DNA from 4 places in the Streptomyces sp. NPDC004629 genome. Region 4 is predicted to be linked to each of the others. Evidence: riboswitches for the same ligand, from Rfam matches in the RefSeq annotation. Region 4 holds a riboswitch; each other region holds the start of a gene.
The links. A riboswitch is a leader RNA that binds a small molecule or an ion and turns the genes downstream of it on or off. The one in region 4 is predicted to bind S-adenosylmethionine.
Positions count from the first base shown of each region.

Region 1 (5,134 bases), on a different contig from region 4:
GGCGGTCACCTGCCCGGGCCATACGTCGAGGTCCACGCCTCGCACGGCCGGTACCGTACCGCCCCTGGTGCGGTACGACACGGACAGGCCGCGAATCTCCAGCAGTGGTGTGGTCACGTCCTCACCGTTCTCGTGTTCGTCGGTCATCGCTGCCGGGACCATTCGCCGTCCAGCGCCCGTGCGATGCGGTTGGTCGCCAGCACGGTCGCGGCGATCGCCAGACCGGGCAGCGCGGTCAGCCACCAGGCGTTGGCCAGGTAGTTGCGGCCGTCGGAGATCAACGTCCCCCATTCCGGGGCGGGCGGCGGCGCGCCGTAGCCGAGGAAGCTCAGCGCCGACACGGCCAGGATCGAGGAGCCGAAGTCCAGCGTGGCCAGGACGATCACCGGTCCTGCGGCGTTGGGCAGGACGTGCCGGCCCAGCACCGAGTACCAGCGGGCCCCGCAGGAGCGGGACGCCTCGACGAACACCGCCTGCCGCACCCGCAGGACCTCGGCGCGCGCCACCCGGGCGAAAGAGGCGACGCTCGCGATGCCGACCGCCACCGCCACCTTCACCGTCCCGTAGCCGAGCGCGGTGACGAGGGCCAGCGACAGGAACAGCGCGGGGATGGACAGCAGGACGTCGACGAAGCGCATCAGCACGTCGTCCACCCAGCGGCCCACGAACCCGGCGACCACCCCGAGCAGACCGCCGACCACGAACGCGACCAGGACCGCGATCAGCGTGGCCTTGAGGGACAGCTGGGCGCCGTGCACCACCCGGGAGAACACATCGCGTCCCAGTTCGTCCGTGCCGAACCAGTGACTGCCGCTCGGGCCGCTGAAGTTCTGCGACGGCACCCCCTTCAACGGGTCCTGCGAGGTGAACAGGTCCGGCCAGAACGAGGCCAGCACCACCAGGACCAGGACGGCGGCCGACAGCAGCAGCCCGGGGCGGCGCAGCAGGAACCGCAGCCCCCGCCGCACATCGCCGCGGCGGCCCGGTGGCGCAGGGGATGCCGACCGGACCGGCCGGGCGAGGCCGACCTCGGCCGGGTCGGCCGGATTGGCCGGGCCATCGACAAGGCTCTGACTCATGCGAAGTTCGCCCTCCTGTCCGAGGCCACCACGATCCGCGGATCCAGCAGCGGATAGACGAGGTCGACGACCAGATTCGTCGCCACGAAGATCAACGCCCCGAACACGACCACCCCTTGGACCAGCGGGATGTCCTGGGCGGTGACCGCCGCCGCGGTCACCCGGCCCAGGCCGTCACGGGAGAACACCGTCTCGACGACCACCGAACCCGCGATCAGCTGCCCGACCAGCAGGCCCACCACCGTGAGCGCGGGCAGCGACGCGTTGCGCAGCGCGTGCCGCAGATGGACCCGCCACCGGCCGGCGCCCTTGGCGCGGGCGGTCTCCACATAGGCCTGGTCCAGCGCGGTCAGCAGGCTCTTGGCCAGCACCTGGGCGATCTGCGCGCCGGTCGGCACCGCCAGCGTCAGCGCCGGCAGGACCAGGCCCCGCACCCCGTCGTTGCCGAACGCCGGGAACCAGTGCAGCCGGAAGGAGAAGGCCTCGACCAGCAGCAGCCCCACCCAGAACGTCGGGACCGACACCCCGAGCGGTGGCAACGACAGCAGCAACTGCCGCAGCCACCGCTTTTCGGTGTACGTCGCCACCACCGCGAGACCGCCGCCGAGCAGCACCGCGAGCAGCAGCGCGGCACCGGTCAACTGGAGTGTCTGCGGCAGCGCGTCGGCCAGGGTGGAGGTCACCGGGCGGCCCGTGGAGACCGCATCGCCGAAGTCCCCGCGCAGCGCCCGGCCGAGATGGTCGGCGTACTGCGCGAGCACCGGCTTGTCGAAGCCGTACTCGTGCCGCAGCGCGGCGAGTTGGGCGGGATCGACCTGCCCCGAGTCCATCCCGGCGCCGGCCATCGCGGTGACCGGGTCGCCGGGCAGATAGTCCAGCACCAGGAACGACACCGTGTAGGCCGCCCACAGGACGCCGACGGCCTGCGCCAGCCGTTTGATCACATAGCGGCGCATGCGCTAGCCGATCCAGGTGTCGTGCAGCTGGATCCGGCTGCCCGAGTCGAAGGCGAGGTCGTGCACCTTCGTCGACACGCCCAGCTGGGTCTGGAGCTCCACCACCGGCACGTAGTACGCGTTGCGCACGAGGAGTTTCTGCGCCTCGTCCACCAGTTGCCCGCGCTTCGCGGGGACCGTGGTCGCGGCCTGTGCGGACAGCGCCGTGTCCAGCGAACCGGGCGGCAGATGGTAGACGTTGGCCAGCCGGGTGGAGAAGGAGTTGCGCAGGATGTCCGGGTCGGAGCGGGTGACATTCCCCCACACCACGTCGAAGTCACCGGACTGCAGCGTCGTGGCGAACTGGCTGACCTGGAGCTGTTTGAGCACCACGTCGATCCCGACGGCCTTCAGCTGCTGCTGGACCAGTTCCAGCGCGGGCTGGTTGGTGGCCGCGTTGGGGAACCAGGTGATGGTCAGGCTCAGCTTCTTGCCGTCCTTGGTGCGGACCCCGTCACTGCCGGGCCGCCAACCGGCCGCGTCCAGCAGGGACTTCGCTCTTGCGGCGTCGAGGGCGAGATCCGCGGCGAGATTCGTGTAGTCGGGCGTGGTGTGCGCCAGAACGCTGGTCGCCGGCCGGGTACCGGTCGGGAACACGGTGTCGGCGATCTGCTGCCGGTCGACGGCGAACTGGATCGCCCGGCGCACCTTCGCGTCCTTCAGGAGGGGCCGCGCGTTGTTGAGCCCCAGGCCGAACACCAGGCCGGGGTTGGCCCGGCGCTGGAGGGCGACCTGGCCGCCCTTGAGCGCGGCCTCGTTGGCCTTTCCGACGCTGCTGACCGCGTCCACCTGCCCGGACTGGAGGCTGCCGGCCCTGACGCCCGCCTCGGGCACGACCTTGAACACCAGGGTGTCCAGATAGGCCTCGTCCTTCTTGGACCACAGCGAGGAACCCCAGGCGTACCCGGTGCGTCGGGCCAGAGTGATCGACTGGTTCTGCACATACCGCTTCAGCACGAACGGCCCGGACCCGATCACGCCGTCGCTGCACTTGTGCTGCGGTGTCTTCCTGACGCTCGCCGACGACTCGATGCCCAGCGAGTGGGTCGACGTCGCCTGGAGGAACTGGGCGTTGGGCTCCTTGAACGTCACCTTGACGGTGAGCGGATCGACCACGGTGGTGCTCCTGACGCCGCTGAGATAGCCCTGGGCGAGGGTTCCCAGAGCGCCGAGCTTCGGCACCGCGTCGAAGTTGTCCTTGACCACCTGCGCGGTCAGCTTGGACCCGTCGCTGAAGGTGACACCCGACCGCAGACGGAAGGTGAACGTCGTCGCGTCGGAGTTGATGTCCCAGCTCTTGGCCAGCCACGGCACGATCTTGCCGGTCCTTGGGTCCTGGTCGGTCAGGGAATCCACGACCTGGCGCACGGAGTAGATGGTGTCGTTGCTGCCGACCTGCTGCGGATCCACGCAGCCGGCGTCGGAACCCACCGCGAAGGTCAGGGTGCCGCCGGACTTCGGCCGGCCGCTTCCGCTGCCGGAACCGTCGCCGCCCGACCCGCAGGCGGTCAGCAGCACACTGGTGGTCAGAAGGGCGGCCAGGGGAGCCCGTCGGGAGAGTCTGAAATCCGGAAATGCTGTCACGGAGGGGGTTCTCCTACTCGTGTCACCAGGCACGGGGTGCCGTACGAGGCACGGCCGCGCATGGGCGTGCGGCCCCGGCCGGATCGACACCGGCAGCGGGGGAGCGCTGTACAGACAGGGGTCAGGGGGACGACACCGGGAGCCGGTGGCGAGGGGAAGGCACGGGGAAGCCGGGGCCGGCGACGGACGTCAGCCGGCGGCAGGCGAGCGCGTCAGGCCTGACACAGGCAGCTGGTCGAGCGCTTCAGATCGATGTGGCGTCGGCGTGCGAGCCGGGAGAACGCCGTGGCGTCGGCGAACGAGGCAACCGGGTCACCACTGTGCCGCATGCCGGTCCTCCCCGTCTCCTGCCCCGGTCCCGGGGCACGCGCTTGCGGGAATCATCGGTGATTCCGCCGGGCTTTCACCTGGAGCACCCCACCGCGCGGGAGGGTTGCCGGTCAGCGAGCCAGGGCTTGACGCTGACACTCAATGCCGGTCGCGATGCTACGGAGCGCTCTTGTCGTACGTCAATGCCGGGACCCGACGTCCTGTTCGAGAAGCGGGGGCCGTCTCATGTGCCGGGACGCGTGGTGGACGCTCCTGCGACGGTGTGCTTTGATCCGGCCATGGAGACCGCAGGTCAGGCACGCACCCTGCTGCTCGACCCGTTCTGGGCGGGCCGCCGCGCCGACCAGTTCGACCAGACCTGTCGCTGACCGCTCGCTGCCCTTCAGCCCGTTCTCCGCACGCGCTGCGCCCTCGTGGAGATCCGGACCGGCGTCACCGACCGCCGTCGCGGCGAGCCCGCCGTGCGTCCCTTCTCCCGCCCGCCCCGGCCGAGCCGCGGCCCGTGACGCGACGCGTCCGCCGGACGCAGCACCGTGGCCGACCCATCGGAAAGAGACGCATGGCCGTCACCGACACCGCCCCGGCAGGGGTGTTCGCCGCACTGCGCGTCCGTGACTACCGGATCTACTGGAGCACGGGTCTGGTGTCCAACATCGGCAGCGCCATGCAGGGCGTCGCGCTGGACTGGTTCGTCCTGACGCTCACCCACAGCGGGACCGCGCTCGGCTGGGTCGTGGGCCTTCAGTTCGCCCCGGTGCTGATGTTCGGCCTGTGGGGCGGGGTGATGGCCGACCGCTACGACCGGCGGACCCTGCTGCTGTGGACGCAAGGCCTGTACGCGGTGCAGGCGCTGCTGCTGACGGTGATCGTGCTCTCCGGGCATGCTCCGCTGTGGCTGCTGTACGTCCTGTCCTTCGCGCTGGGCTGCGTGTTCACGGTGGAGAACCCCGCACGCCTGTCCTTCGTCAGCGAACTGGTCGGCCGGGCGCTGATCCCGAAGGCGGCAGGCCTGAACATCCTGTCCCTGAACGCCGCGCGCCTGATCGGCCCGGCGATCGCCGGTGTGCTCATCGGGGCGATCGGCACGGGGTGGGTGTTCGCGCTCAACGCCGTGTCCTTCACCGTCGTCCTCGCGGGGCTGCTGGC
Region 1 covers NZ_JBIALO010000009.1:70,106-75,239, reverse strand. Annotated here, with positions in the region: gene ACFYTE_RS15530 (dipeptide ABC transporter ATP-binding protein) at 1-147, opposite strand, end outside; gene ACFYTE_RS15525 (ABC transporter permease) at 144-1,079, opposite strand; gene ACFYTE_RS15520 (ABC transporter permease) at 1,076-2,035, opposite strand; gene ACFYTE_RS15515 (ABC transporter substrate-binding protein) at 2,039-3,658, opposite strand; SAM riboswitch class IV at 4,021-4,134, opposite strand; gene ACFYTE_RS15510 (MFS transporter) at 4,548-5,134, shown strand, end outside.
Region 1: linked by a shared signal. The riboswitch ahead of ACFYTE_RS15515 (ABC transporter substrate-binding protein) and the one ahead of ACFYTE_RS26655 (aminotransferase class V-fold PLP-dependent enzyme) in region 4 are both predicted to bind S-adenosylmethionine.

Region 2 (5,134 bases), on a different contig from region 4:
TGACCTCGCCGCCCGTGAGGATGGCGATGTCGCCGAGCATGGCCTTGCGGCGGTCGCCGAAGCCCGGGGCCTTGACGGCGACGGACTTGAAGGTGCCGCGGATCTTGTTGACGACCAGGGTCGACAGGGCCTCGCCCTCGACGTCCTCGGCGATGATCAGCAGCGGCTTGCCCGACTGCATGACCTTCTCCAGGAGCGGGAGCAGGTCCTTGACGGAGCTGATCTTGGAGTTGGCGATCAGGATGTACGGGTCGTCGAGCGACGCCTCCATACGCTCCATGTCGGTGGCGAAGTACGCCGAGATGTAGCCCTTGTCGAAGCGCATGCCCTCGGTGAGCTCAAGCTCAAGGCCGAAGGTCTGCGACTCCTCGACGGTGATGACGCCTTCCTTGCCGACCTTGTCCATGGCCTCGGCGATCAGCTCGCCGATCTGGGTGTCGGCGGCGGAGATGGAGGCCGTGGAGGCGATCTGCTCCTTGGTCTCGACGTCCTTCGCCTGCTCCAGCAGGGCGGCGGAGACGGCCTCGACGGCCTTCTCGATACCGCGCTTCAGGGCCATCGGGTTGGCGCCGGCGGCGACGTTGCGCAGGCCCTCCTTGACCAGGGCCTGGGCGAGGACGGTCGCGGTGGTCGTACCGTCACCGGCGACGTCGTCGGTCTTCTTGGCGACTTCCTTGACCAGCTCGGCGCCGATCTTCTCGTACGGGTCCTCCAGCTCGATCTCCTTGGCGATGGACACACCATCGTTGGTGATCGTGGGGGCGCCCCACTTCTTCTCAAGGACGACGTTGCGGCCCTTGGGGCCGAGGGTGACCTTGACGGCGTCGGCGAGCTGGTTCATACCGCGCTCAAGGCCGCGCCGCGCCTCCTCGTCGAACGCGATGATCTTGGCCATGTGAAGTGGTCCCTCCAGGACTGGGGGTGATTCCTTCGGACCGCGCCCGCGCCCGCGACGGACGGCTCACCGGCCTTGTGGTTCCTTGCCCCACCCGGCCTGCGGGCCTCACCGACCCGGTCCTTCATTGTCACTCTCACCTTCAGAGTGCTAACGCCAATGATTAGCACTCGACCCACCCGAGTGCAAGATGCGGCCGTGCCGCGGGTCCGTCGCGGGGGGTGCGGCCGGGTGGTGACGACGGGGCGCGCGCCCCCGGCACGACGGCCCGGACACCGCGGTACGGGCCCTGCGGCATGGGCACGGCGAAGGGCCCGCACCCCGGGGGGTGCGGGCCCTTCGCGTTGAGAATGTTCAGGCGGTGAGGCGAACCATGTCGGCCTGCGGGCCCTTCTGACCCTGCGAGATCTCGAACTCGACCCGCTGGCCCTCTTCCAGGGTGCGGTAGCCGTCCATCTGAATCGCGCTGTAGTGGACGAAGACGTCCGCACCACCGTCGACCGCGATGAAGCCGTACCCCTTCTCCGCGTTGAACCACTTGACGGTGCCCTGAGCCATGCCTAACTCCCCTATTACTGGCCCTTGCACAGATCCACACTTCGCGGACCCGGGTCAGACCTCACCCCCCAAGGTTGGGGGCGTGCGCCGGAACGCGTCGACCGCGGCTGAATGTATCTGTCCAACTGCCGTCTGCAACAGGTCAGTCGGACGAGAAATCTGGACGTACTCGGTCGGGAATCTGCCGAGAATTCGGCAGAATTCAGGGCAAGTCGGGCCCTATAAAAGGAATAAAAGCCGCGAAGAACGCATGGACTTTGGCGACTTCTTGGCGGCTGCGCGGATTGAATCCGGGGCTTCCGACCCGGGGGCCGGGAACGCGTTCCCCAACTCTACCGCGCTCAACCCCACTGAATGGCCCCCTCCGCTTCTCTCACGGAGGGGGCCATCTGATGAACAGCCGGTAACCGAAGTTACCGAGGGTAAGGGACCGTCAGCCGCCGGCCACCGCCGGGATGATGGACACGCCCGCACCGTCCGGCGTCGCCGTCTGCAGGCCCTGCTCGAAGCGGACGTCGTCGTCGTTGACGTACACGTTCACGAAGCGGCGCAGCTTGCCCTGGTCGTCCAGGACGCGTGCGGAGATGCCGGTGTGGTTCTTCTCCAGGTCGGCGATCACCTCTGCGAGGTTCGCGCCCTCGGCGCTCACCTCCGACAGGCCACCCGTGTAGGTACGCAGGATGGTGGGGATGCGAACGGTCACGCTCATGCGAGGCCAGCCTCTCGGAAGGAGTCCAGGTTCGGGCGGATGGTGGCGGTCAGGCCGGTGCCGGCCACCGCGTCGAGGGTCTTGAGGCCGTCGCCGGTGTTGAGGACGACCGTGGTGAGCGCCGGGTCGAGGACACCCTGCTCGATGAGCTTCTTCGTCACACCCACGGTGACACCGCCGGCCGTCTCCGCGAAGATGCCCTCGGTGCGCGCCAGCAGCTTGATCGCGTCGACGACCTGCTCGTCCGTCACGTCCTCCACCGCACCGCCCGTACGGCGCGCGATGTCCAGTACGTACGGCCCGTCGGCCGGGTTGCCGATCGCCAGGGACTTGGCGATCGTGTTCGGCTTCTGCGGGCGGACCACGTCGTGACCGGCCTTGAACGCGGTGGACACCGGCGAGCAGCCCTCGGCCTGCGCGCCGAAGATCTTGTACGGCCGGTCCTCGACCAGACCCAGCGCGATCAGCTCCCGCAGCCCCTTGTCGATCTTGGTGAGCTGGGAGCCGGAGGCGATCGGCACGACGAGCTGGTCGGGCAGCCGCCAGCCGAGCTGCTCGCAGATCTCGTACGCCAGGGTCTTGGAGCCCTCCGCGTAGTACGGGCGCAGGTTGACGTTGACGAAGCCCCAGCCCTCGCCCGCCGGGTCGCCGATCAGCTCGGAGCAGAAGCGGTTCACGTCGTCGTAGTTGCCCTCGATGCCGACGAGGTCACCGCCGTAGATCGCGGCCATGACGATCTTGCCCTGCTCCAGGTCGTACGGGATGAACACACAGGAGCGCAGGCCGGCCCGGGCCGCCGCGGCGCCGACGGCCCCGGCGAGGTTGCCGGTCGAGGAGCAGGACAGGGTCGTGAAGCCGAAGGCGCGCGCCGCCTCCAGCGCCTGGGCGACCACCCGGTCCTTGAAGGAGTGCGTCGGGTTGCCGGAGTCGTCCTTCACATACAGGCCGCCGGTGACGCCGAGTTCGCGGGCCAGGTTGTCGGCCTGGACCAGCTTGGTCCAGCCCGGGTTCAGGTTGGGCTTTTCGGCCACGTCCGCGGGGACGGGCAGCAGCGGCGCATAGCGCCAGATGTTCGCGGGACCCGCCTCGATCGTCCGGCGCAGCTCCTCGGTGTCGTACACCGAGAAGTCGTACGCGATCTCCAGCGGGCCGAAACACTCCTCGCAGGCGAACACCGGGCCGAGCGGCACCCGGTGACCGCACTCGCGGCAGCTGAGGGCCGCGGCGGTACCGAGGTCCACCGACTGGTTCGTGGTGCTTGCAACGGTCTGCACAGCCATGTGAGGCGAGGCCCTTTCTCCTCATCTTCCTCACGACGCATCTCGCCGTGAGACGGATTTGGCACCTTCCCTAGCCGGGAGCCTCGCGGAAACGATCGGCTTGCGCAGCGATCAGTACGAGTACCGGCTGGAGGGTTGCCGGGGCTTCATCGGGCCGTATCCCTCTGCCCCTCTGGATGAGCTGTATGCGGTTGTGAACGCCGAAGACCCCCGACATGCGATGGTCATCCGCGTTGTTCAAGACTGTAACCGACGGCCTGGACAGTTGAGATAGTCGTCCGAACCGCGAGATGGATCACACAGGCACCAGGTGTGATCACGACAGTGAGGAGCAGCTGACTGTGCTGGAAGAAGTCGAGCGCTGGCTGGCCACCCGCTCCTGGTCCGTGACCGACCGGCCGCTGCACAAGATCCTCGCCGCGAAGCAGCGTACGGGCCAGTCGGTCTCCGTCGTGCTGCCCGCGCTCAACGAGGAGGAGACGGTCGGCGACATCGTCGCCGTCATCCGGCACGACCTCATGCGGCAGGCGCCGCTGGTCGACGAGATCGTCGTCGTCGACTCGGGGTCCACCGACCGCACCTCCGAGGTGGCCGCCGCGGCGGGCGCCCGGGTGGTGCACCGCGACGCCATCCTGCCGCGGCTGCCCACCGCGCCCGGCAAGGGCGAGGTCCTGTGGCGCTCGCTGCTCGTCACCGGCGGGGACATCGTCTGCTTCGTCGACGCGGACCTGCGGGAGTTCTCCTCCGACTTCGTCACCGGGATCGTCGGGCCGCTGCTCACCGAACCGGACGTCGACCTGGTCAAGGCCATGTACGACCGCCCGCTGGCCGGCGCGGCCGGCCAGGGCGGCCGGGTCACCGAGCTGATGGCCCGACCGCTGCTCAACCTGCACTGGCCGCAGCTGGCCGGTTTCGTGCAGCCGCTCGGCGGCGAGTACGCGGCCCGCCGTTCACTGCTGGAGCGGCTGCCGTTCCCCGTCGGATACGGCGTCGAACTGGGCATGCTGGTCGACGCCCTGCACCTGGTGGGCCTTGACGCCCTCGCCCAGGTCGACGTCGGTGTGCGCAAGCACCGGCACCAGGACGGGCAGGCGCTGGGCCGGATGGCCGCCGCGATCTACCGCACCGCGCAGCTGCGGCTGGCCCGCGGGCACCTCGTGCGGCCCTCCCTCACCCAGTTCGAGCGGGGCACGGACGGCTTCGAGCCGCGCACCTACCCGGTGGACACGGAGGAACGGCCGCCCATGCTGCAGATCACGGAATACGCCACCCGCCAAGTGGCCTGACCCCACAACACACAGCCCCCAAAAACAGGACACGGCCCGAAATACGGCGCGGGCCGGCGCAAGGCACGCGGGCCGAACCGGGGCGCAAGTCGGGACAGGGCGCGGGCTGAAACACAACGCGAGCCGGGACAGGCGTGAGCCGAGGCAAGGCACGGCCTGAAACCGGACACAGGCCGGGGCAAGCGTGGGCCGAGGCAAGGCACGAGCCGAAACGCGGCGCGAGCCGAAGCACGGCACGGTCCGAGGCAAGGCACGAGCCAAAACGCGGCGCGAACCGAAACGCGGTGGGAGGTGGGCGTGGGTTGTGGGGGGCGGGGTGTGGGGAGTGGGTCGTACGTTTGAGGGTTTGTGGGTCGGGCTAGGTTGAGGCGTATGGCTTCCACGCACGGTGCTGCCCAGGTACTGG
Region 2 covers NZ_JBIALO010000014.1:143,831-148,964, reverse strand. Annotated here, with positions in the region: gene groL (chaperonin GroEL) at 1-895, opposite strand, end outside; gene ACFYTE_RS22750 (cold-shock protein) at 1,250-1,453, opposite strand; gene ACFYTE_RS22745 (MoaD/ThiS family protein) at 1,887-2,162, opposite strand; gene thrC (threonine synthase) at 2,159-3,442, opposite strand; SAM riboswitch class I at 3,461-3,625, opposite strand; gene ACFYTE_RS22735 (glucosyl-3-phosphoglycerate synthase) at 3,784-4,728, shown strand; gene ACFYTE_RS22730 (trehalose-6-phosphate synthase) at 5,101-5,134, shown strand, end outside.
Region 2: linked by a shared signal. The riboswitch ahead of thrC (threonine synthase) and the one ahead of ACFYTE_RS26655 (aminotransferase class V-fold PLP-dependent enzyme) in region 4 are both predicted to bind S-adenosylmethionine.

Region 3 (5,134 bases), on a different contig from region 4:
CGTGAAACTGATGGAACACGTACCGAGCACGCGCGTACCCGCCATGAGGGGACTGACTATCCACACGTATTCCGCGGCGCCGTCGTCCGCCGCCGCCGATTCGACTCGGTCTCTCGTCTCCGGATGCGCCGTGTCGAAGAAGAGCTGTCTCTTCTCGGTCATCGCGCGTTCCTCGGGCATGCCGCTACAGGACGAGGAGGCTTCCAGCCGCCGCAGGAACCCCTCGGAACAACCGGAGGCGCCGACCACCCGCAGCCGCCCGTTCTCCAGCGAAGTGACGGCGGTCGCCCGGGCCTTCAGTCCGGCGACGACTCGTTGGTCGACCTCGTGGACGACATCCTCAAGGCTGCGCGCCCTGGGCAGCCTCCGGGCCAGTTGCTGAATGTGATACAGGAAGGGAGCTATCTCCGCGTCCCGGACAGTGTCGTCCCCGACGGCCGCAGACACCGCACACATCGCAGTCACCAGCGGAATCTCACCGGCTTGCATCGAGACGCCCGCTGCCGCCAGCGGAATCAGCTCGCGGGCCACCTCCCGGCCCACAGCGGTAAGAAGGTCCAGTTCATCCGAACGGATATGACGGAAAATTCCAGGCCAGAAGGCGGCGATGGCACCGAACCGCTTACCCGCCGATTCCAATGGCGCCGATGCAATGGTGAGAGGGTAGGGACCGAAGACGGCGAATTCCGGATACTTGCCGAGCGTGTCAATGGAGTGCGCAACCTTGGGCCTACCGGTTTTATAGGCGGCGACGGACGGGAAAACCTCGTCGTCCATGGGCAGCCGCTCCATCAGTCCGACGCCAAGCGGTTCAACGGCGGCGACCACCGCGCCCAGGACGGGCTCACCCCGCACGGGAAGGAACACGGCCACCGAGGAAGCGTGCAGATCGCGCAGCGTACGGCACGCGGCGTCCACGAGCACGTCGTCACGGCTCCTGGTGTCAGCGTTCATACCGTTCAGCTCCCGGCGCTGTGGAACCACCTCCAATAGAGCACATGATAAATGTTTAGGAGCTAATCGGCTCTTCAGCCGTGGATTGCGGCTGTCCGCATTCACTTTTTTCGATCACCTAATACTCCAGCCGTACGACCACGACCATCGACGGCATGGCGGTCACCGGTGCCGGCCCGGTGTGAGCGGCCCCGTACACATGATTGACAAGAACCTGAAACACATGGACCGGAATGCGGGTCCGGCCGCCGACCGTTCTGACTGGCATGACGGTAGGAGTAGCACTCAACGCGTCCGATGCGGACAACCAGGTCGACACCACCGTGGAGCTGGCGCGCGAGGCCGCGGCGGCCGGTCTGCGGTCGGCCTGGTTCGGGCAGACCTTCGGCGCGGATTCACCCCAGCTCGCGGCGATCGCCGGGCGCGAGGTGCCCGGACTGCACGTGGGGACCTCCGCGATCCCCGTCTTCGGCCGGCACCCGCTGCTCGTCTCCAGCCAGGCCCAGACCGCCCAGGCCGCGACACACGGCCGCTACCACCTCGGGCTGGCCCTGGGCACCAAGCTGCTGACGGAGACCGGCTTCGGACTGCCCTTCACCCGGCCCATCGCCCGCCTGCGTGAATTCCTCACCGCCCTGCGGCAGTTGACGGACACCGGTACGGCCGACTTCCACGGTGAACTGCTCACCGCGGCCCCGCCGATCCCCGCGCGTGTACCGGGCGCCGAGAACGGCGTTCCCCTGCTGGTCGCCGCGATGGGCCCGCAGGCGCTGCGCGTCAGCGGTGAGCTGGCGGACGGGATCCTCCCCTTTCTGGCCGGACCGCGCGCCCTGGCCGAACACATCGTGCCCGCCCTGACCGCCGCGGCCGAGGCCGCCGGCCGTCCCGCACCCCGGATCGTGGCCCTGGTGCCCGGCGTGGTCACGGACGACGTGGAGGCGGTACGGACGAAGGCCACCGAGCAGATGGCGTTCTACGAACAGTTCCCGTCCTACGCACGGGTCATCGAACTCTCCGGCGGCCGGCGAGCCGCCGACGTGGCCGTGATCGGCGACGAGAAGACGGTCGCCGCCGAGGTACGGCGGTACCGGGACGCCGGGGCCACCGAGGTCGTCTTCTCCGGCACCGAGATCGCCGGAGAGGCAGACCGGCACCGCACCTGGGCACTCCTCGGCGAACTGGCCGGCTGAGTGCGCAACGGCGGGCCGCCCGCCGGACATCTGCCCGCACATCATGGCGAGGCCGGGCCTCGCGGAACGAAGGAGCACCCATGACCACCGACGTCACCCCGACGGATCTCCAGGCCTTCACCGAGGAATGGCTGGACTGGTACCGCGCCCAGGAGGCCCGGCTCGCCGATCCGCACGGTTTTCTGGCGATCACCGGCCTGCACTGGCTCGACGACCGGCCGCAGCGCTTCCCCGACGCCCCCGGTGTCTGGCGCACCGGCCACGACGGGGTCGTCGTCTCCTTGGACGACGGAGAGGAACTGCTCGTCCAGGGAACACCGGTGCAGGGCGAGCACCGCTTCGGCGTGCTTCCCGAGCGCGGCGGTGTCGACGCGGTCTGGAAGGACGCCGTGATCGAGGTCGCCAGGCGCGGCGGACACGACATCGTGCGTCCCCGGCACCCGGACGCGCCGCTGCGGGCCGCCTTCACCGGGACACCCGCCTACGCGCCCCATCCGCGCTGGGTCGTGACGGGCCGTTACCTCCCCTTCGACAAGCCGCGGCCGACCACCGTGGGCGCCGCTGTGGAGGGTCTTGAGCATGTGTACGACGCCCCGGGCAGGATCGAATTCGAGCTGGACGGGCGCCGGTTGTCCCTGACCGCCTTCCCCGGTCGCGGTGCGGGCCGGCTCATGGTGCTGTTCACCGACGCGACCTCCGGGGTCACCACCTATGCCGCCAACCGGGTCCTGGCCGTGGACCCGCCCGCCGCCGACGGCAGGGTCGTACTGGACTTCAACCGCGCCGCCAACCTGCCGTGCGCCTACACGGACCTGGCCACCTGCCCGCTGCCACCGGCCGAGAACCGGCTTCCGGTGGCGATCGAGACCGGCCAGAAGATCCCGCACGAGCGCGGCGGCTCCTGACTTCGATGCGCACCGCACCCGGTTGTGGCCGTCATCCGGGATTGCCGTACGACAACACCGCTCCGTACGATCACGTCCGGCATTGAGTGTCAGCGTCAAGCCCTGGCTCGCTGACCGGCAACCCTCCCACGCGGTGGGGTGCTCCAGGTGAAAGCCCGCAGGACCACCCACCGTCCTGCAAGCGCGTGGCCCCGGGACCGGTGGTGAACTACCGCATGAGCGAGGCCGCCGCGGCCGAAGTCGTGGCCGCGGTGCACGCCTCGGGCGGGTAGGCGACGGCGGTACGGGCGGAGGCGTATCGGTGCGGGTCGCGCCGGGCAGCATGCTGTTGACCGTGATGCCGCGCGGTCCGAGTTCCTTCGCCGCCGTGCGTACGAGCTGGTCACCCGCCGCCTTGCTCGCGGCATACAGGCCGGTGGCGGGGCGGGCTGACGGCGACCGTCCCGGCGGAACAGCTCGCGGCCACCCGCGCCCAGACGCCACTCGGGCGGCTGGGCGAGCCGGGCGACATCGCCGCGGCGGTCTCCTTCCTCGTGTCGGACGACGGCGCCTGGATCACCGGTCAGACCCTGTGCGTCCTGCTACTGGTAGGTGACGGTGATCGGGCCGTGCACGGTGTGCCGGGGCAGGGTGATCGTGAACGTCCCGGTGGAGCTGTCCAAGCGGTAGTCACGGGGGGTCAGCCGGACACCGGTGGCGGTGACCTCGGTGGGTGCGTGGGTCATCCCCAGCAGGGACAGTGTCCACGTGCGGTTCTTGACCTGGCCGTGGAAGGAGCCCCGCGCCGCGCCGATCGACACCGTGTGGCGCGAGCCGTGGCGCTCGTACCGGACGGTCGTCGTGGCGCTGTGTCCCTGCCGCGCGGCGCTCCCGTCGTCCTCGTACAGGCGGTACGTCCCCGGCGCGCCGGTGGCGACGGTCAGGGTGACGTCGGTCAGCGGGTTGCGGTCGTCGTCGGTGACGTCATGGGTGCGGGTCGGCAGGATGCCGCCGGCCTTGACGAACACCGGCATGGTGTCCAGGCCGGTGGTGATGTCCTGGGTGGTGCCGCCCTGGTAGGTCTTGCCGGTGAAGTAGTCGGTCCACCGGCCGGGCGGGAACCATACCTTGGTGGTCGCCGTCGTCCCCGGTGTCGTCACCGGGGCGACCAGGACGTCCGGGCCGTAGAAGTACTCGCTGCCGGCGGTCGCGTACGCCTGCGCCTCGTCCGGGTACTCCAGGTAGGCGGGACGGACGATCGGCACACCGGTCCGGTTCGCCTCCTCGGCCAGCGAGTACGTGTACGGGACCAGGTTCTCGCGGAGGTTGAGGAATGTGTTTGCCGACTGCCGCGCCTCGGTGCCGTACTGCCAGGGCAGCCGGTCGCTGTGGTTGCTGTGCAGCCGGTCGATCGGCTGGAAGGTGCCGAACTGCACCCAGCGCGCGTAGAGGTCGTCGGGCAGCTTGTGCGTGGTGCGGGTCTGCCCATTGACGGTGTACTTCTCCGAACCGGTCAGCCCCGTCGTGTCGTTGTGCCCGCCGATGTCGTGCGTGACGGCCGCCATTCCCGTCGCCGCGGACTCACCCGGGGTGTAGCCGACCTCCAGCTTCAGCGTGCCCCAGGTGGAGGAGGTGTCGCCGGTGAAGTGCACGGTGGTGCGCTTGTCCGCCCACGGTCCGGTCGGCACCGCCTGCTGGCCGCTGTACCCGCCGGCCTGGAGCGAGCCGTAGGCGCGTGACAGGACGAAGCCGCGGCCGAGGGTTTCGCCGGTGAGGTCGGCGTACTGCTGGTTGATCCACGCGTCCGGCGTCACGCCCGGCAGCGACGACTGCGAGGCGTCGCAGCACCAGTCGAGCCACCAGAAGTCGTTGCCCTGCTCATCCATGGTCCGGTGCAGATCCAGGTACGCCTTGAGCTGGTCGGGGTCGCCGAAGTCGAAGACGTAGCAGTTGTTGCCGGCCGAGGCGGACCCGCCGCAACCGCCCTTCTTCAGCTTGCCCTTGGCCGTGGCCTGCGCCTGGGCGAACTGGGGGTCGGACGCGACGATGCTCGGGTGCACGTTGAGAGTGTTGTGCAGCCCCTGCGCGGCCGACCAGTCGAAGAAC
Region 3 covers NZ_JBIALO010000009.1:63,690-68,823, forward strand. Annotated here, with positions in the region: gene ACFYTE_RS15480 (SpoIIE family protein phosphatase) at 1-954, opposite strand, end outside; gene ACFYTE_RS15485 (LLM class F420-dependent oxidoreductase) at 1,221-2,144, shown strand; gene ACFYTE_RS15490 (DUF1684 domain-containing protein) at 2,225-3,049, shown strand; SAM riboswitch class IV at 3,128-3,239, shown strand; partial or broken gene ACFYTE_RS15495 (SDR family NAD(P)-dependent oxidoreductase) at 3,356-3,532, opposite strand; partial or broken gene ACFYTE_RS15500 (SDR family oxidoreductase) at 3,478-3,615, shown strand; partial or broken gene ACFYTE_RS15505 (TIM-barrel domain-containing protein) at 3,631-5,134, opposite strand, start outside.
Region 3: linked by a shared signal. The riboswitch ahead of ACFYTE_RS15500 (SDR family oxidoreductase) and the one ahead of ACFYTE_RS26655 (aminotransferase class V-fold PLP-dependent enzyme) in region 4 are both predicted to bind S-adenosylmethionine.

Region 4 (5,134 bases):
CGCGGACGAGTTGCCGTACGGCGGTCACGAAGCGCTCGACGTGTTCGTCGGGCGTACCCGCGCCGAAGCTGACGCGGATCGCGTTGAGGGACTTCTCGCCGGGCGCGGCCTCCGGGGCGCCGCACTCGCCCTGGGACTGCGGGTCGCTGCCCAGGAGGGTGCGGACGAGGGGGTGGGCACAGAAGAGCCCGTCGCGGACGCCGATGCCGTACTCGGCGGAGAGCGCGGCCGCGAAGTGGGAGCTGTTCCAGCCCTCGACCACGAAGGAGAGCACGCCCACCCGGGGCGCGTCGTCGCCGAAGAGGGAGAGGACCCGGACCTCGGGGACCTCGGCCAGGCCCGCACGGACCTTCTCGATCAGGTGCCGCTCGCGGGCGACCAGGGTGTCGAAGCCGGCCTCCGTGAGGGCCTTGCAGGCGGAGGCGACGGCGTAGGCGCCGATCACGTTCGGCGAGCCGGCCTCATGGCGGGCAGCCGTCTCGTGCCACTCCACGGCCACGCTCCCGTCCGCCCGCCGGGTGACCGTACGGCTCGCCCCACCGCCCGCGAGGTACGGCTCGGCGGCGCGCAGCCAGTCGGCGCGTCCGGCGAGCACGCCGGTCCCGAACGGCGCGTACAGCTTGTGTCCGGAGAAGGCGACCCAGTCGACGTCGAGATCCCGTACCGACACCGGGTGGTGCGGGGCGAGCTGGGCGGCGTCGAGGACGATCCGGGCGCCGTGCGCATGCGCGGCGGCGGCCAGCTCGCGCACCGGCCACAGCTCACCGGTGACGTTGGAGGCGCCGGTGACGCAGACCAGGGCCGGGCCGTGCCCGTCGCGGCCGGCCAGCGCCGCGTCGAGGGTCGCGACCGCCTGCGCCGGGGTGCGCGGTGCGTCGAGGTAGCTGACCTGGGCGTCCTTCCAGGGCAGCAGTGAGGCGTGGTGCTCGGTCTCGAAGACGAAGACCTGACAGTCGGCCGGGAGCACGGCCGCCAGCAGGTTGAGCGAGTCGGTGGTGGAGCGGGTGAAGATCAGCTGGTCGTCGGGGCGGCAGTCCAGGAACTCGGCGATGGTCGCGCGGGCGTTCTCGAACAGGTCGGTGGACAGCTGCGAGAGGTAGCCGGCGCCGCGGTGCACGCTGCCGTAGTAGGGGGCGTAGGCGGCCACGTCGTCCCAGACACGCTGGAGGGCGGGGGCGCTGGCCGCGTAGTCGAGGGCGGCGTAGGTGACCTCGCCGCCGGTGACGAGCGGCACGGTGACATCACGGCCGAGGACGGGCAGCGGGGCGCGGACGGACTGGGCGGAGGCAGCGGTGGAGACGGACATGGCACAACTCCCGTGAAAGCAGGCGGAATTCACCACGCGAGGAGACACCTGCGGCATCGGGCAGGGCTCGACGTGGGGAGGAAAAAGGGGTATGCGGAGGCGGGGCTCTGCGGCCCTATCGCATTCGCTTGCTCACGAGAGGCTCCCTCGACGACCAGGACCCCTGGGCTTGTCACTCAGCAGAGTGCGAGGGGTCCGCGCTTGCCGCAGACCTCGCTGCCTACGGCCTGGTCTTCACCCGGGGCACCCCGCCACGGACGGAGGGTTGCCGGACAGTCGGCCGGGGCCGAATGACTGTCGCTCATGACCTGATGGACATCCTGCCACACGATCATCGATGCGCAAGGCGCGGTCCGGATCCTGGACCACGCCCTGCGTCACATCGCCGTACGGGGCTTCACGCGTGGCTGGCGGCGGCCCAGCGTGCGAGCGTCCGGCGGGCCGCGCCGGAGTCGATCGCCTCGGCGGCCTTCGCCATGCTGGCCCGGATCTGCTCGGCCAGCGGCCCGCTCCCCGGTTCCAGGGCGACCAGGGCCGCCGCCGAGTTCAGCAGCACGGCGTCCCGCACCGGGCCCGTCTCGCCGTCCAGCAGCCGCCGGGCCACCCCGGCGTTGTAGGCGGGGTCGGCGCCGCGCAGCGCCGCCACGGGGACCAGGTCGAGGCCGACCTCGCGCGGGTCGAAGACATCCTCGGTGACCTTGCCGTCGCGCACCACCCAGACCCGGGAGGTGGCGGTGGTCGTCAGCTCGTCCAGGCCGTCGTCCCCGCGGAAGACCAGCGCGGACGAGCCGCGTTCGGCCAGCACCCCGGCGATGAGCCCCGCCATCCGGGTGTCGAAGCAGCCGATCGCGGAGGCGGTGACCCGGGCCGGATTGGTCAGCGGGCCGAGGAGGTTGAACGAGGTCGGAATCCCGAGGTCCCGCCGGACGGCGCCGACGAACCGCATCGAGGGGTGGAAGGTGGCCGCGAAACAGAAGGTGATCCCGGCCTCCTCGACCACCCGCGCCACCCGTTCCGGCGTCAGATCCAGGTTGATGCCGAGCTGTTCGAGCACGTCGGAGGATCCGCTCGCCGAGGAGGAGGCCCGGTTGCCGTGCTTGACGACCTTCGCGCCGGTCCCCGCGAGCACGATGGCGGACATCGTGGAGATGTTGACCGTCTTGGCCCGGTCGCCGCCCGTGCCGACGATGTCGACGGCCGGACCGGGGATGTGCAGCGGCTTGGCGTGCTGGTACATCGCCTCGACCAGGCCGGTGATCTCCTCGACCGTCTCCCCCTTGGCCCGCAGCGCCACCAGAAAGCCGGCGACCTGGGCGTCCGCGGCCTCGCCGGACATGATGCGGTCCATGGCCCAGGCCGTGTCACCGGCGCTCAGGTCCTGGCCGCCGAGCAGCGTGCTCAGCAGGTCGGGCCAGGAACGGCCCGCCGCGGTGTCGCCTCCAGCGGGGGTCACAGCGCTCATCAGCCGCTCCGGTCGTCGGTCGTCGTCAGGTACGGATCGGCTCCACCCTATCCATCCGGCGGATACCCGAGGGGCCCCGTCCGAACACCGGACGGGGCCCCTCGCGCGTGGCGTGGCGTGCGCAGCGATCAGTGGTGGCCGTGGCCGCTCGTGATCTCCTTGTACTCCTCGACGGTGGGCTTCGGGATCTGGGCGTCCTCGCCGTAGTAGGCGTCGCTGAGCTTGGCGCGCAGCTTCTCGGCCCCCTTCACCTTCCGCTCGACACCGTTCTCGTCGACCGTCGGACCGACCTCGGCCGGCTCGTACTGGTGGTGGGCCGTGAGGGTGTGCAGCTGCTCCTGGGTGAGCGGCTCGTGGACCTCGATGAACTCACCGTGCGGCAGGCGCTTGATGATGCCGGTCTCGCGGCCGTGCAGCACCTTGTCGCGGTCGCGGCGCTGCAGGCCGAGGCAGATCCGCTTGGTGGCGATGAACGCGATGACCGGTCCGACGAAGAAGAAGATCCGGACGAACCAGGTGACGGCGTTGATCGACAGGTGCAGATGCGTGGCCCACAGGTCGTTGCCACCGCCGACCAGCGTGATCATGTAGACGGTGATCCAGGCGACACCGAACGCGGTCCGGGTCGGGGCGTTGCGCGGGCGGTCCAGGATGTGGTGCTCGCGCTTGTCGCCGGTGATCCAGGACTCGATGAACGGGTAGACCGCGATCGCCGCCAGGACCAGCGGGAAGACGACCAGCGGGATGAAGACGCCCAGGACGAGCGTGTGACCCCAGAGGTTGATCTCCCAGCCCGGCATGAAGCGGATCAGACCCTCGGCGAAGCCCATGTACCAGTCGGGCTGGGCGCCGGTGGACACCTGGTCCGCACGGTAGGGGCCGATGGCCCAGATCGGGTTGATCTGCGCGACGGCCGCGATGGCCGCGATGACACCGAAGACCAGGAAGAAGAAGCCTCCGGCCTTGGCCATGTAGACCGGCAGCAGCGGCATGCCGACGACGTTCTTCTCGGTCTTCCCGGGGCCCGCGAACTGCGTGTGCTTGTGGTAGAAGACCAGGATCAGGTGGCCCACCACCAGGCCGAGCATGATGCCCGGCAGCAGCAGGATGTGGACCGAGTAGAACCGGGCCACGAAGTCGTGGCCGGGGAACTCGCCGCCGAAGAGGAAGAACGACAGGTACGTGCCGACGATCGGCACGGACAGGATCGCGCCCTCCATGAAGCGGACACCGGTGCCGGAGAGCAGGTCGTCCGGGAGCGAGTAACCGGTGAAACCGGTGAACATGCCGAGGACGAACAGCAGGAAGCCGAACAGCCAGTTGATCTCACGCGGCTTGCGGAACGCACCGGTGAAGAACACGCGCATCATGTGCACGAACATGCCGGCGAGGAAGATCAGCGCCGCCCAGTGGTGGATCTGCCGGACCAGCAGACCACCGCGCACGTCGAAGGAGATGTGCAGGGTCGAGCTGAACGCCTCGGACATCAGCTGGCCCTGCAGCGGGACGTACGAGCCGTGGTACTCCACCTCGTTCATCGACGGGTGGAAGAACAGCGTCAGATACACACCCGTGAGGATGATGATGATGAAGCTGTACAGGCAGACCTCGCCCAACATGAACGACCAGTGGTCGGGGAAGATCTTGCGCATGTTGGCCTTGGCCAGGGAGTAGATCCCGAGCCGGCCGTCGGCCCAGTCGGCGACGCGCTCGCCGGCCGGTGCCTTCCCGCGAGAGCGGGACTCTTGGTTCGATGCAGTGCTCATCCGCGCTCCCAGAAAGCAGGACCGACGGGCTCCGCGAAGTCGCCGAGCGCCTGGAGGTAGCCCTCGTCGCTCACGCCGATGCGCAGCTGCGGCAGGGCGTGACCGGCGGGGCCGAAGATCACTCGGGCACCGTCGGAGAGGTCGAAGGTGGACTGGTGGCACGGGCAGAGCACGTGGTGCGTCTGCTGCTCGTACAGCGAGATCGGGCAGCCGACGTGGGTGCAGATCTTCGAGTAGGCCACGATGCCCTCGTGCGACCACTCAAGCTCGCGCTTGTCCTTGATGTTGTCCGGCTGGATCCGGACGATCATCAGGGCCGCCTTGGCGATCTCGTTCTGGAAGTTCTCGTCGTGCTCCTCCAGGCCCTCGGGCTTGGCGAAGGTCAGCGAGCCGACGGCGACGTCCGAGGGACGCAGCGGCTCGTTGGTGTTCATGTTGACGAGCAGCGTGCCGTTCTTCCACATCGTGTGGCGCAGCTTGCTCTCGGGCAGCGGGCCGAGGTCGCGCAGCAGCACGACGCCGGAGAGCGGCACCAGGGTGAGCGCGCCGAACATCGTGTTGCGGATCAGCTTGCGGCGGCCGAGCGCGGACTCCTTGGCG
Region 4 covers NZ_JBIALO010000018.1:175,808-180,941, reverse strand. Annotated here, with positions in the region: gene ACFYTE_RS26655 (aminotransferase class V-fold PLP-dependent enzyme) at 1-1,306, opposite strand, end outside; SAM riboswitch class IV at 1,499-1,615, opposite strand; gene trpD (anthranilate phosphoribosyltransferase) at 1,704-2,768, opposite strand; gene ACFYTE_RS26645 (cytochrome bc complex cytochrome b subunit) at 2,897-4,534, opposite strand; gene ACFYTE_RS26640 (Rieske 2Fe-2S domain-containing protein) at 4,531-5,134, opposite strand, start outside.